One region of the Corynebacterium vitaeruminis DSM 20294 genome, then DNA from elsewhere that is predicted to be linked to it. Evidence: predicted binding sites of a transcription regulator. Region 1 holds the regulator's gene; the other holds the start of a gene.

Region 1 (7,183 bases):
AAGCTCGAGCTCTCCTACGTGTTCGAGCCGGGCGCACCCGACGACGGCGTGACCATGCAGGTCCCCATCCCCCTGCTCGCTGGCATCAGCGAGGAGGGCTGCGAGTGGCTGGTCCCCGGCGTGCGCCTCGAGCTCGTCACCGAGCTCATCCGCTCGCTGCCCAAGCACATCCGCCGCTCGGTTGTCCCCGCCCCCAACTTCGCCGAGCGCATCCTCCCCTCGCTCCATCCCGACGAGGGCGGCCTGTTGGAGCAGATCGCGCAGCGCCTAGGCGAGATCACGCACATCACCATCGAGCCCGGTGACTTCGACCAGACGAAGCTGCCCGCCCACCTGCGCATGCGATACGCCGCCGTCGACCGCCACGGCAAGGTGATCGACTCCGACCGCGACCTCGACGCCCTCAAGCGCCGCCGCGCGGGACAGATCAAGTCGTCCGTGTCGCGGGTCAACCGCCGCATCGAGCAGAAGGAAACGACTACTTGGACAAGGGACACCCTCGGCGAGGTCAAGGAGGCCATCCAGACCACCGTCGACGGGCAGAAGGTCAAGGCCTACCCCGCGCTCGTGGCCACCCCCAACGGCATCGCGGTCAGGGCCATGCCCACGAAGGAGGAGGCAGAGGCGTCGATCTTCAGCGCGAACCTCACCATGCTGCTGCGTGAGATCACGGTGAACACCCAGAAGACGCTCAACGGGCTCCCCCTCAAGCAGCGCGTCGCGGTGGAAAACTACCCGCACGGCGGCCCGGAAGGCTTGGTCAACGATGCCCGCACCGCGGCGATCCGCGACCTCATGATGGAGCACGGCGGGCCCGTACGCACGCCGGAGGAGTTCCAGAGCCTGCTCTCCACCGTCCGGCAGCTCGTGGCGGGGAGGGTGCGACAAATGATCGTCGCGCTCGCACCCGGTCTGGTGTCCTACTTTGACATCCAGAACCAGCTCAAAGGCTGGAAGGGCGCCGCCATCGACGACCTCAACCGGCAGCTGGACTTCCTGCTGCCCGAGCACGCGGTGTCCAAGCACGGCGTATCACGGCTCAAGCACCTCCCCCGCTACCTGCAGGCCATGAGCATCCGGCTCGAGGAGATGGACAGGAACCCCGGCAAGGACCAGCAGCGACAGGAAGTCGTGGAAAAGCTCGAGGCACAGCTGAGCCAGAAAGTGTCCTCGGCACGGAAGGGCTCCATCCGGGTGTCAAACATCCGCGACATCCAGTGGCAGCTGCAGGAGCTTCGCGTGAGCCTGTTCGCACAGCGCCTGGGTACCGCCCAGAGCGTTTCCGAGCGCAAGATCGCCAAGGCGATTCAGTCGCTCGGGGCCTAGGACTCCTTCTGCCGGTCGCGTCGGCGCATGAGCCGGATCTCCGACTCGAAGTCGTCGGCGCTTTCGAAAGATTTGTACACCGACGCGAAGCGAAGGTAGGCGACCTCGTCCAGCTCGCGGAGCGGATCGAGGATGGCGAGGCCAATGTCGTTCGCGTACACCTGCGAGCTGCCCTTGTTTCGGACGGACTCCTCGACCTCCTGGGCGAGGACCTTGAGCGCGTCCTCCGACACGTTCCTCCCCTGGCAGGCACGGCGGACGCCGACGATGACCTTTTCGCGGCTGAACGGCTCGGTAATGCCGTTGCGCTTGATGACCAGCAGCTGGGCCTTCTCGATGGTTGTAAAGCGGCCCTGGCACACGCTGCACTCGCGGCGCCGACGAATCGCCGTGCCGCCGTCTATGACGCGCGAGTCAATGACCTTGGAATGCTGACTGTGACAAAACGGGCAATGCACGGCTACATCATACCCGGTTGCTACAGGTGGCCTTTTCCTAGCGGCCCTGGCTTACCGCGGGCGCGGTAGCGGCTGGCGCCGCCCCATCCTCCGGCCAGGTGGCCAGCATGCCGCCCATGAGGGTGAGCCCGAGCAAGAAGCCGACGATGAGGCTCGAAGAGGAGGCCTTGCTCGAACGGCTGACTTCCGAGGAAGCCTCCGTTTCCACATGTTCACCTTCCCCTAGATCGAATGTGCGAACCGGTGCTAGGCCGGCACCGATCTCGAGTGTCCCGCCGTCCCAGGTTGCAGCAGCGGGAACGACAAGCGCGGCCGGGCCACGAGTATGACGACGCGTGCTGGCACGTGGCGACAAGATAGTCATTACAACTCCTTTGAGGAAAACTAGGTCGATCTGTAGGAACACGCAAAACCTTAAACAAAAGGTTCCCCACCGAAACCAACCGATTCGCATGTCTGTTCGAAATTATGGATTGTTTTCGAATGGTTGTCAATCCCGCGACACGAAATTCGAACATGTGTACCTGTTTGTCCCCTCATGCGCTACACTGTCCTAGGAAAGATCAAATAGGTTTTCGAGATCGCCCTTTCGAATCCTTTTCCACACGCTGCGCCGGTCCCCACTCCCCGAGCGACGAATAGACGCAAAGGACACAACACACTATGAGCACAGAGAAGTCTTCGCCACAGCCCAAGGAACCGAAGCTCACCGAGCGACAGCGCAGGATCCTCGAGGTCATCCGGGACGCGGTCGTCTTGCGCGGCTACCCGCCGAGCATCCGCGAGATCGGCGACGCGGCCGGGCTTCAGTCCACATCTTCAGTGGCCTACCAGCTAAAAGAGCTCGAGAAGAAGGGGTTCCTGCGCAGGGACCCCAACAAACCCCGCGCCGTGGACGTCCGAGCCCTTCCGGAGCAGCCAAAGAAGCCGGGGAAAAAGGCCGCAAAGCTCGCCCCGGTTCCCGACAAGGTCCCGGAAGAGCTTTCTTCCATGTCCTCCGGCACCCACATGGTCCCCGTCGTGGGATCGATCGCGGCTGGTGCACCCATCCTGGCAGAGGAGAACATCGACACCTATTACCCGCTGCCCGCGGACATCGTCGGCGAGGGCGAGCTGTACATGCTTCAGGTCGTGGGCGAGTCCATGATCGAGGCCGGAATCTTGGACGGCGACTGGGTCGTTGTGCGCTCGCAGCCGGTGGTCGAACAGGGCGAGTTTGCGGCCGCACTCATCGACGGCGAGGCCACCGTGAAGGAGTTCTTCCGCGATTCCACCGGCGTGTGGCTGCTTCCCCATAACCCCGCGTTTGACCCGATCCCCGGCAACGACGCCACCATCATGGGCAAGGTGGTCTCGGTTATGCGAAAGCTGTGATTTGCCGAACCCCTAAAGGGACGTGTTTACCGAAAATTCGGTGGGCGCGTCTTTTTCTACACCCTGATTGGGGTAGCCCGGCGGCACTTTGACGAGAGTCACATGTTTGCTTGTTTGGTATTTCCGTGCAAGTAAAACGGGCCTTTCTGGTTTTCTTCCTCGCAAATTTCTGATTGAGTGCCCGTTTACTCCTCATTCAAAAAGAAAGTGTCTTCTCGGGCCCCTCCCCGCGTGCCACAATGGATGGAAGTTAAGTTATTCATTCCCATACGGATTGTTCGGACATGTCCGATGTCCGCATCGTGGTCAATCCTGAAAGAAAGTTGTGAGATAGAGATGTATTCGGAGGAGCGTCGCCGACAGATTGCTTCACTGACCGCCGTCGAGGGCCGCGTCAACGTCACTGAGCTTGCCTCTCGGTTTGATGTCACCGCCGAGACCATTAGGCGCGACCTCGCGGTCTTGGATCGGGAGGGCGTCGTCCACCGCGTCCACGGTGGCGCCGTTGCCAACCAGACTTTCCAGACCACCGAGTTCAGCCTGGACACACGCGCGCGTTCGGCATCGGGCGCGAAGAACTCCATCGCCCACGCGGCGCTCGCCTACCTTCCCGAGGCCAACGGCGGAATGTTCCTCGACGCCGGTACCACCACCGCCGCGCTCGCGGACCTCCTCGCCGTTCAGCCCCAGGCGAAGCAGTGGTCGATCGTGACCAACAGCCTCTCCATCGCGCTCTCGCTGGCCAACTCCGGCCTCGACGAGGTACAGCTTCTCGGCGGCGCGGTGCGCGCCATCACCCAGGCCGTCGTCGGCGATACGGCGCTGCGCACCCTAGCGCTCATGCGTGCGGACGTCGCGTTCATCGGAACCAACGCGCTCACCCTCGACCACGGCCTGTCGACCGCCGATTCGCAGGAGGCCGCGATCAAGTCGGCCATGATCACCAACGCCCACAAAGTGGTCGTGCTGTGTGACTCGACGAAGATGGGCACTGACTACCTCGTGAGCTTCGGCGCCATCTCCGAGATCGACGTCATCATCACCGATGCCAACGCTCCGGAGTCCTTCGTGCAGGCACTGCGCGACAAGGGCGTGGAAGTGGTCATCGCGCCGTAGGCGTCGACAAGCAGCAAAAAGCCGGTCGTTCCCCTCTTGCATAGAAGGGAGCGACCGGCTTTGCGCGTTGCTTAGCTCGGCTGGATGACCGCGCGAACGGCGGCGCGGGCCTCGGTGGCACCCTCGGCGTCGAGCGCCGCCTCGGCTGCCTTCTGGCAGGTCTCGAGGTCGACGGCTGCCAGCTGCGCGCCTACGCCGGCGATGGCGGTGGATGCGGCGGACAGCGAGTTGACGCCAAGGCCTGTCAGCACGCACGCGAGCAGCGGGTCGGCAGCGGCCTCGCCGCACACGCCCACGGCGGTGTTGAAGCGCTTGCCTTCCTTACAGGTGTGCGAGATGAGGCGAAGCACCGCGGGCTGCCACGGGTCAGTGAGGTACGCCAGCTGCGGGGACATACGGTCGGCAGCCATGGTGTACTGGGTCAGGTCGTTGGTGCCGATGGAGACGAAGTCGAGGTACGGCATCAGCTTGTCGGCCATGAGCGAGGCGGCGGGCACCTCGATCATCGCGCCCGCGGTGAGGTTGCGCTCGGCGCACAGGCCCGCGAACCACTTCGCCTCGCGGGCGGTGGCGACCATCGGTGCCATGACCCAAGTGGGCGAGTTCTCGTCGCGGCCCAGCTCCTTGGCAGCCAGCGCGATAGCGTCGAGCTGGCGGGTGAGCAGGTCCTCGTTGGCGCGGGCGACGCGAAGGCCGCGGACGCCCAGGGCCGGGTTCATCTCGTCCGCCATGGACGCGAACGCGACCGGCTTGTCGGAACCGGCGTCGAGGGATCGGACGACGACCTTGGAGTGCGGGAACTGCTCGAGCACCTTCTTGTACACCGCTGCCTGCTCCTCCACGCTCGGCTCCTCGGTGGCGGTGAGGAAGCACATCTCGGTGCGGAAGAGGCCGATGCCCTCTGCCTGGGACTCGGTCGCGGCGATGCGCGCAGCCTTGCCGTCCTGGACGTTCGCCAGCAGCTGGACGCGGTGGCCATCCTTGGTCTGGGCCGGGCCGCGCCACTGGGCGATACGCTCGGCGAGCATCTTGGACTCCTGCTCGGCCAGCTTGGCCACCTCCGGGTCGGAGCCCAGGGTGACGGTGCCGAGAGAGCCGTCGACAAGCACCGGCTCGCCCGCCTTGATGTCCTTCAGCTTGGCGCCCACCGCGACGATGCAGGGGACGTTGAGCTGGCGAGCGATGATGGCGGTGTGGCTGGTCGGGCCGCCGAGCTCGGTGACCAGTCCGACGAACAGGTCCGTGTTCAGCGCTGCGGTATCCGCCGGCGAGAGGTCGTCGGCGAAGAGGACCACGGGCCCCTCGACGTCGGGCAGGCCCGGCTCCGGCTCCCCGCGCAGCTCCGCGATGACGCGGTCGCGGATGTCGCGGAGGTCGGTGGTGCGCTCGGCCATGACACCGCCGGCAGCCTCGAACATGGTGACAAACTTGGTGGTTGCGGCAACCACGGCGTACTCGGCCGGATGGCCGCCCTGGATGCCCTTCCTTACTGCCTTGCGCCAGCCGCGGTCGCTGACCATGCCTGCGGTTGCCTTGAGGACTTCCGCGGCAGCGCCCTGCGCCTTGGAGGAGCGATCCAGCAGGCGGGCGGCGACGGCATCTGCGGCGGTGATGAAGCGTTCGAGCTCAGCCTCGCGCTGGGCCTCGTCGACGACCTCGCCCGCCTGCGGAAGCTCCGGTCGGGGGCTGATCCAGACTGCCTTGGCGTAGCGAACACCAGGAACGACAGCCGTACCCTTGATAACAGTGTCTTTGGTCACGTTTTCCAACGTATTTCCCCTGTCTTCACAGATGGTTTATTTCTTCCCTCTACATCACCACAAAATCCACATTCTCGCAACAAATCAGACAACAAAATGTTGACAACCAAAAAGAAATGGGCATAAATTTAGGGATAGAACCAACATTTTGGGTTCTACTCATGAAAGAAAACCCATTATTTCCTCGGAAGATTCCGAGAAATCAGGCACCCGCCCTGAGAAATGGGACATTGCACGGTAGGAGGTGACGATGGCCACAGTCGCTGAGGTACAGCACAGGCAGTCAACAATCGTTGCCCTCACTCGGGAATTGGGCCGCTGCTCGGTCTCCGATCTCGCAGCCCAATTCGACGTCACGCCGGAGACCATTCGGCGCGACCTCAAGGTCTTGGAGAGCCAAGGCCTGCTCCGCCGCGTCCACGGCGGTGCGGTCATTGGCGCGCCAAGCAATCACGCGGACCTACTCGCGGTCGATGACGACGATGAGCTTCCGGTTCACCAGTCGCAGCGCCGCAAGCAGTCCATCGGACAGAAGGCCTTGAGCCTCATCCCCGGCCCGCACGCGTCGATGCTCATCGACGCCGGGTCGACCACCGAGGCCTTCGCGAACGTGCTGGCGAGGAACTACCTCGGCCAGGATTGGTCAGTTGTTACAACATCACCGAACATCGCGAAGTCGCTCGCCTCAGCTGGCGTGCCGCACGTGAGCATGATCGGCGGCACCGTCAAGCCGCGGACCCAAGCGATCGTAGGTCCGAGGGCGCAAGACGAGCTTCGCGTCCTCCGCGCGGACATCGCCTTCCTCGGAACCAGCGGCTTCAGCCTAGAGCGGGGTTTTACCACCTCCGACTCCCGCGAGGCGGAGATCAAAAAGCTCATCATCAACCAGGCGAACTTCTCGGTCGTCCTGTGCGACTCCGCAAAGATTTCCAAGGATTCCACACTCACTTTTGCAATGCCCGACGACGTGGAGGCGATCATTAGCGATCGCAACGCTCCGAAGTCGTTGGAAGACGCGTTGCTTCCAACCCACACAAGACTGGTGATCCCGTGATTCTCACACTCACACCCAACCCCAGCATCGACACGACGCTGTCCATCCCCCACCCGCTCAAGCGGGGCGAGGTCCAGCGAGTATCCAGCTCTGAG
Region 2 (7,183 bases), 1.2 Mb from region 1:
ATTCCCATGCTCGCGGGGCGTCGGTCGATGAACTTGTCCAATGCCGCCGCCGTCGCGACGTACGAGGCGTGGCGCCAGCTGGGCTTCCCCGGCGCGGTCTAACCGCCCCTAACGGAAGTCTCGTGATCCTTGGCTGGTCCCCTCGGCAAGCCACTGAGCTACCGGCAGCGGACTCAACCGGTCGGCCTCAATCTGCGCGACCCCGTTCGCGTTGCGGAGGATTCCGCGCACGAGCAGCGTCTTCGCCGTGCGGGCGAGCTTCTTCTGCCGCTTCCATAGCCCCGTCGAGACCACGATGTTGATCAGCCCCGTCTCGTCCTCCATGCCGAAGAAGGTCACTCCGCTCGCGGTCGCGGGGCGCTGCCGGTGCGTGACGACACCGGCGATCTGCACGCGGCTGCCGTCGTCAAGCGACAGGAGGTCGGCGCTGCGCACGATGCCCCGTCCGGAAAGCGCGCCGCGCAGCCGCGCCATCGGGTGGGCGTCGTGGGTGACGCCTGTGGTCGCGATGTCGGCGACCATGAGCTCGAAGGCATTCATTCCCGGCAGGGCTGGCGCGTCGACGACGGAGAGTCCTGGCAACATGTCGGCACGCTCCGTCGCGGCCACACCCGCTTGCCAGAGCGCTTGTCGACGATCACCGCCGAAGCACCCCAGCGCGCCAGCGCGCGCGAGTGCCTCGACGTGCGCCACGGACAGCCCCGCGCGACGCGACAAGTCGCCGATGTCCGCATACGGCTGCCCCGCTGCGATCTCGTCGAGGCGACCGAGCCCCTTGACTAGGTTCAGCCCGAGTCTGATCGCGCCGTCCTCAATCGTCGCCTCGACGCCGGAGGCATTGACGTCGATGGGAAGGATGCCGACTCCGTGCCTTCGGGCGTCGGAAAGCAACGACTGCGGGGAGTAGAACCCCATCGGCTGTGCCCGCAGCAACCCCACGCAAAACTGCGCCGGGTAGTGCAGCTTGAACCACGCGGAGAAGAACACCAACGACGCGAACGACTGCGAGTGTGATTCGGGGAAACCGTACGCGGCGAACGCGACGACCTTGTTCCACAGCGCGTCGGCGACCGTGCCCTCGATGTCGTTGGTCGCGAGCCCCTCGTAGAACCGTGCGCGCATCGCCGCCATCTTGCGCGCCGAGCGGTTCGAACCCATCGCGCGACGCAGCTCGTCGGCCTCGCCGCCGGTAAAGCCCGCCGCGTCGACGGCGATCTGCATGAGCTGCTCCTGGAACAGCGGGACGCCGAGCGTCTTCGCCAGCGGCTTCTCCAAGACGGGGTGTTCGAAGGTGACCTCCTCCTTGCCGTCGCGACGCCGCAGGTACGGGTGCACCGACCCGCCCTGAATGGGGCCGGGGCGGATGAGCGCGACCTCGACGACCAAGTCGTAGAAGCACGTCGGCTTCATGCGCGGCAGCGTGTTGAGCTGCGCGCGCGACTCCACCTGGAAGACCCCCACGGCGTCGCCCTTGCTAAGCATCTCGTAGACCGCCGGCTCCGTGACGTCGAGCTCCCACAGACGCACCGTCTCGCCGGCCTCCCCCACGAGGTCGATCATGTGGTGCAGCGCCTCGAGCATGCCGAGCCCCAGGAGGTCGAACTTCACCAGCCCCGCCGAGGCGCACCCCTCCTTGTCCCACTGCACGACGCTGCGGTTGTCCATGCGCGCCCACTCGGTGGGAACGACGTCGGCGATTGGCCGGTCGCAGATGACCATGCCGCCGGAGTGGATGCCCAGGTGGCGCGGCTGGCCGAGGAACTGCGCGGCGAGCTCGGTGACCTGCTCGGGCGGGTCCTCGAGCCCCTTCGACCAGGCGTCGGCGGCGCCCTGCGGGTAGTCGAGCGCGCGTGCGGCGTCGCGAAGCGCTCCCTTGGTGCGGTAGGTGATCACGTTGGCGACCTGCGCGGCGTTGTCGCGCCCATACTTTTCGTAGACGTACTGGATGACCTCCTCGCGCCTGCCGGACTCGATGTCGAGGTCGATGTCGGGTGCGCCCTCGCGCTCGGGCGACAGGAAGCGCTCGAACAGCAACCCGGCGGAGATCGGCTCGGCGTTGGTGATGCCGAGGACGAAACAGACCACCGAGTTCGCCGCCGAGCCCCTACCTTGACACAGGATGTTCGAGTCCTTGGCAAAGCGCACGATGTCCTCGACGACGAGGAAGTAGCCGGGAAAGCCCAGCTGCTCGATGACGTCGAGCTCGTGGCGCGCCTGCTTCTTCGCCCGTGCCGCGACCTTCGCCGAGCGCGTGCGGTAGCGCTCGCCAAAGCGCGAGTCGACGAGGTGCTCGAGCCAGGTCTGCTCCGTGTGCCCGTCGGGCACGTCCCAGCGAGGCAGCTCGGGGGCCACGAGGCGAAGCTCGAAGGCGCACTCCTCGGCGAGCGAGGCCGCGGCGTCGAGCAGGTAGGCGCGGTGCCCGAGCGCGCGCGAAAGGAGGTCGTAGGGGCGCAGCCAGGTGGTCATGGGCGGCAGCTCGGGGGTCGCGTCGGCGAGGCTTTGCTTGAGCGCGAGCGCCTGCTTGGCGGCGGCGAGGTGGCGCCCGTCGCGGGTGGCGCTTGCGGCGCGCGTCGTCGCGACCGCTCGCAGTCCGTGCTCTTGGCGCGCCGCGTCCAGCGCGTCGAAGCGGTCGGCGTCGAGCGGGTCCTGTGCGACGACGTATTCGAGTATGACGTGGTCACCGAAGGCGTCGACAAGCGAGGCGATGCGGGGCAGCCACCCGTGATCGGCGAGGACGAACCAGTGCCCGCCGGCGATCCGCGAAAGCTCGCCCAGCGAGGGGTAGATCGCGCGGTCTTTTGTGCCGCTGGCCATGCGCGCGTTCGTGATCGCGTGCGAGAGCCGCCGATATCCTTCCGGCCCGCGGCACAGCACCGGCAAGATGCCGTCGTCGAGCGTCAGCTCCGCCCCGAATACCGTTTTGAATTCGCTTTCCGACGCCTTCGGCCCCCGCGCCGCGGCCTCCGCGAAGGCGACCGCCCCATAAAAGCCGTCTCGGTCGAGCAGCGCAAGACCGGTGTGCCCGCACGCGCGGGCGGCCGCGACCATCTCCTCCGGTTCCGACGCACCGCGCAGGAAGTTATAGCTGCTATACCCGTGAAGCTCACAGAAAGGCGGTTGTGAATAATTTCGAACATAGTCGCCTTCTTTGCCGCGCTGGGGAAGGTGATCGACCGGCACGAGCGGCGCCGTGGGCCTGCCGGAGAGCACCTTTTCCAGCTGCGACCAGCTGAGGGGTTTTCCTCGCGCGCCGCCCGCGCGTCCATCATTCCAGTCCATACATACCCATATTAGTACATATGTTCTAGTCTATTTTGGCCAATTCATAGACTAAGCTGTACATGGAAAACAGACTCGGCTAATGTTGCCAGGTAATTGCAGATAACGCCCGTCGCGCGATTCCGCGTCGACAAGCGCCAGCGCGGCAGCGCACGGCAAGCGACGCACAACGCCGCCGAGCCGCCGAGCAACGCCGCACAGCAAACGAAAGGAAAACCTCCATGAATCTTCGCCGCACGGTGGCCACCGGCCTCGCCGTCCTGCTCAGCGCCACCACCCTCGTGGCTTGCTCCTCCGACAGCTCCTCGAGCTCCTCCGGGGACGTCACCATCCGCATCGGCACCACCGACTCCACCAAGAAGGCCTGGTCCGCCATGGAGGACGCCGCCAAGGAGAACGGCATCAACCTTGAGATCACCAACTTCTCCGACTACTCCACCCCGAACCTGGCGCTGTCGCAGGACCAGATCGACGTCAACCAGTTCCAGCACCTGAAGTTCCTCGCCGAGTACAACACCGGCAACAACGACGACCTCACCCCGGTCGGCGCCACCGAGATCGTGCCGCTGGCACTGTTCTGGAAGGACCACAGCGACCTCAACGGCATCGAGGGCAAGTCCGTCGCCATCCCGAACGACCCCTCCAACCAGGGCCGCGCCATCAACGTGCTCGTCCAGGCGGGACTGATCACGCTCAAGGAAGAGGCCAAGGGCCTAGTCACCCCGGCACCCGCCGACATCGATGAGGGCGCCTCCAAGGTGTCCGTCACCCCGGTCGACGCCGCACAGACCACCGCCGCCTACGGCGAGGGCACCCCGGCGATCATCAACAACTCCTTCCTCGACCGCGCCGGCATCGACCCGAACCTGGCCGTCTTCCAGGACAACCCGGATTCCACCGAGGCCGAGCCCTACATCAACGTCTTCGTGACCAAGCAGGATAAGAAGGACGACCCGAACATCGCGAAGCTGGTCGAGCTGTGGCACACCCAGCCGGTCCAGGACGCCATCGCCGAGGACTCCAAGGGAACCTCCGTCGAGGTCCAGCGCACCCCTGAGGAGCTGCAGTCCATCCTCGACCGCCTCGAGCAGCAGGCTCAGTAGTTCGCTTTTCGACGCTACGCTGCCGCCCACATTCTCACGCCCCAGGCTCCTTTCAGACTTTTGTCGACGGCCTGGGGCGTTTAGGCTGTGAGAGCGTTGTTTTGCTTCCCCGCCCGGTGCGGGCACCCACGGGCTCAAGCCCCCGACAGATAGAGAACCATGACCGGAACCAGAATCGAGTTCGAAGACGTCACCAAGGTCTTCGACTCCGGCAAGAAGAAAGTCACCGCGCTCGACGGCGTCACCCTGACCGTCGAGCCCGGCGAGATCCTCGGCGTGATCGGCTACTCCGGCGCGGGCAAGTCGACGCTCGTGCGCATGATCAACGGCCTCGACACGCCGACCAGCGGCCACCTGCGCCTCGACGGCACCGACGTCGTCGGCATGCCCGAGCGCCAGCTGCGCGCGCTGCGCCGCAACATCGGCATGATCTTCCAGCAGTTCAACCTGTTCGGCTCGCGCACGGCCGCTGGCAACATCGAGTACCCGCTAACCCTCGCGGGCATGCCCAAGGCGGAGCGGACCAAGCGCGTGGCGGAGCTGCTCGAGTTCGTCGGACTTGGCGACCGCGGCAAGAACTACCCCGAGCAGCTCTCGGGCGGGCAGAAGCAGCGCGTCGGCATCGCCCGCGCGCTAGCCACCAACCCGGACCTCCTGCTTGCCGACGAGGCCACCTCCGCCCTCGACCCCGAGACCACCCACGAGGTCTTGAACCTCCTACGTAAGGTCAACAAGGAACTGGGCATCACCATCGTGGTCATCACCCACGAGATGGAGGTCGTGCGCGCGATCGCCGACAAGGTCGCCGTCATGGAAGAGGGCAAGGTCGTCGAGTACGGCAGCACCTACGAGGTCTTCTCCAACCCGCGCACCCGCGTCGCGCAGCGTTTCGTCGCGACGGCGCTTCGCAACACCCCCGACGCCATCGAGTCCGAGGACCTCCTCGCCCACGATGGCCGGCTGTTCACCATCAACCTGACCGAGGAATCCGGCTTCTTCGCGGCGGCGGCCGCCGCACGCGAGGCCGGGGCCTCCATCGGCATCGTTCACGGCGGCATCACGACGCTGCAGCGCCACAGCTTCGGCAAGGTGACCGTGCGCCTGACGGGCCCCGACGCCGCGATCAACGCCTTCTACGACCACCTTCGCCAGACCACCGAGATTAAGGAGATCGCCCGATGACCACCCAGATCCTCGCGGCCGACTGGTCGCGGCTCGGCCCCACCTTCTCTAACGCCATCGTCGACACCCTCGTCATGGTCTGCGTGACCCTGATCGTGGGCGGCTTCTTCGGCCTCATCCTCGGCGTCCTGCTGTACACCACCCGCCCGGGCGGCGTTCTGCAGAACAAGGCCGTCTACTTCCTCATCAACTTCCTGGTTAACCTCGTCCGGCCGATCCCGTTCATCATCCTGATCTCCGCCATCGGCCCGATCACAGTCGCCGTCATCGGCACACAGATCGGCCGCGAGGCGGCGATGTTCGGCATGTCGATCGCCGCGACCTTCGGCGTCGCGCGCATCGTTGAGCAGAACCTCGTCACGATCGATCCCGGCGTCATTGAGGCCGCCCGCGCGATGGGTGCCTCGCCCTGGAAGATCATCACCTCCGTCATCGTTCGCGAGGCTCTCGGCCCGCTGATCCTCGGCTTCACCTTCGTCTTCATCGCCATCGTCGACATGTCCGCGATGGCCGGTTACATCGGTGGCGGCGGACTCGGTGACTTCGCCATCACCTACGGCTACCGGGCCTACGACTGGCAGGTCACGCTGGTTTCGACCGTCGTCATCGTCATCATCGTCCAGTTCGCGCAGAACTTTGGCAACTGGCTCGCGAAGAAGGTCATGCGCCGCTAGCATGCGCGTAGCGCATACAAAGCGGCTTACCGCGCACAAAACGCATACATCCCGCACCGTCGCCCCTGTGGTTGACGGTGCGGTTTCGCTATCCACGACTAGCCATCAGGGAGACGGCTCGGTTCTAGCGCTTCTCCGTCCCCGCCCCGGCACCAGAGGCATCCAGCTCGACCAGCCGTAGGCGTCGTTACGCCTGCTGACGAACGCCAACCGCCACCCACGACGCGGCTTGCTTCGGCTCATCGCCGCAGGAAGACAGCACGCCGCCGGTGGTCTTTTTTGCAAGCTCCACCTCGAAGCGGCGGCCGTCGGCGTGCGTCACCGTCGTGCCGTCGACGCGCAGCGCCCCCATCCGCACAGTCTCGCCAGCCTCCGCGAGCGCCGACGCGACAGCCAGCTCCGCCACCTGCCCGCGCGCGTCGTAGATCCCCCGACCGCGAGCTCCCGCGAGGAACATCTCACCCCGTCGCGACGCCGCATACATGTCGACCGCCGCCTGGTGGTTGAGCCGGCCGAAGGAGTAGCTGTGCGGCATGAGCACGAGCGACGGCGCAAACCGGTGCCCCTTCGTGTGCGAGCACTCCCAGATCGGCGCGTCGGGATACGCCTCGACGAGCGCCTGCGCCATCGGCCGCCCCTTGATCGCACAGCACACGTCGCGCTTAGAATGCGTGCACACGAGCAGGAGCGGCTCCGTCACGACGACGGCGCCCGGGTTGCGACCGGGGCCGGCCAGATCGAGGTCGAAGAGGTCCTCGACGTCGCCCACCTCGAGGCGCTCAGTGATTGCCTCCTCGCAAAAGACGAGGTAGACGACGTGGCTGTCCTTCTTCACATGCCCCTCGCGGCCGTGCTTGCGGATGAGGTAGAGCCCGCCCGGCAGCGCCCGCAGCCGCTCGGAAAGCTCGGGGCTGAAGGTGCCGCCATCGAGGATGTCGTGGCTCC

The links. The regulator LexA, encoded in region 1, represses DNA repair genes until DNA is damaged. The targets are predictions, from matches to a motif close to CGAACANNTGTTCG.
Region 2: the regulator LexA is predicted to act here: its motif matches at 3,293-3,306, upstream of B843_RS02785 (error-prone DNA polymerase).

Annotation. Positions count from the first base shown of each region.
Region 1 covers NZ_CP004353.1:1,762,089-1,769,271, forward strand. The annotation lists gene hrpA (ATP-dependent RNA helicase HrpA) at 1-1,326, shown strand, start outside; gene nrdR (transcriptional regulator NrdR) at 1,323-1,784, opposite strand; gene B843_RS13820 (hypothetical protein) at 1,822-1,992, opposite strand; gene lexA (transcriptional repressor LexA) at 2,448-3,158, shown strand; gene B843_RS08090 (DeoR/GlpR family DNA-binding transcription regulator) at 3,495-4,274, shown strand; gene ptsP (phosphoenolpyruvate--protein phosphotransferase) at 4,346-6,043, opposite strand; gene B843_RS08100 (DeoR/GlpR family DNA-binding transcription regulator) at 6,285-7,088, shown strand; gene B843_RS08105 (1-phosphofructokinase family hexose kinase) at 7,085-7,183, shown strand, end outside.
Region 2 covers NZ_CP004353.1:566,704-573,886, reverse strand. The annotation lists gene B843_RS02790 (tRNA (cytidine(34)-2'-O)-methyltransferase) at 1-102, shown strand, start outside; gene B843_RS02785 (error-prone DNA polymerase) at 109-3,279, opposite strand; gene B843_RS02780 (MetQ/NlpA family ABC transporter substrate-binding protein) at 3,501-4,382, shown strand; gene B843_RS02775 (methionine ABC transporter ATP-binding protein) at 4,542-5,564, shown strand; gene B843_RS02770 (methionine ABC transporter permease) at 5,561-6,238, shown strand; gene B843_RS02765 (sucrase ferredoxin) at 6,426-7,183, opposite strand, start outside.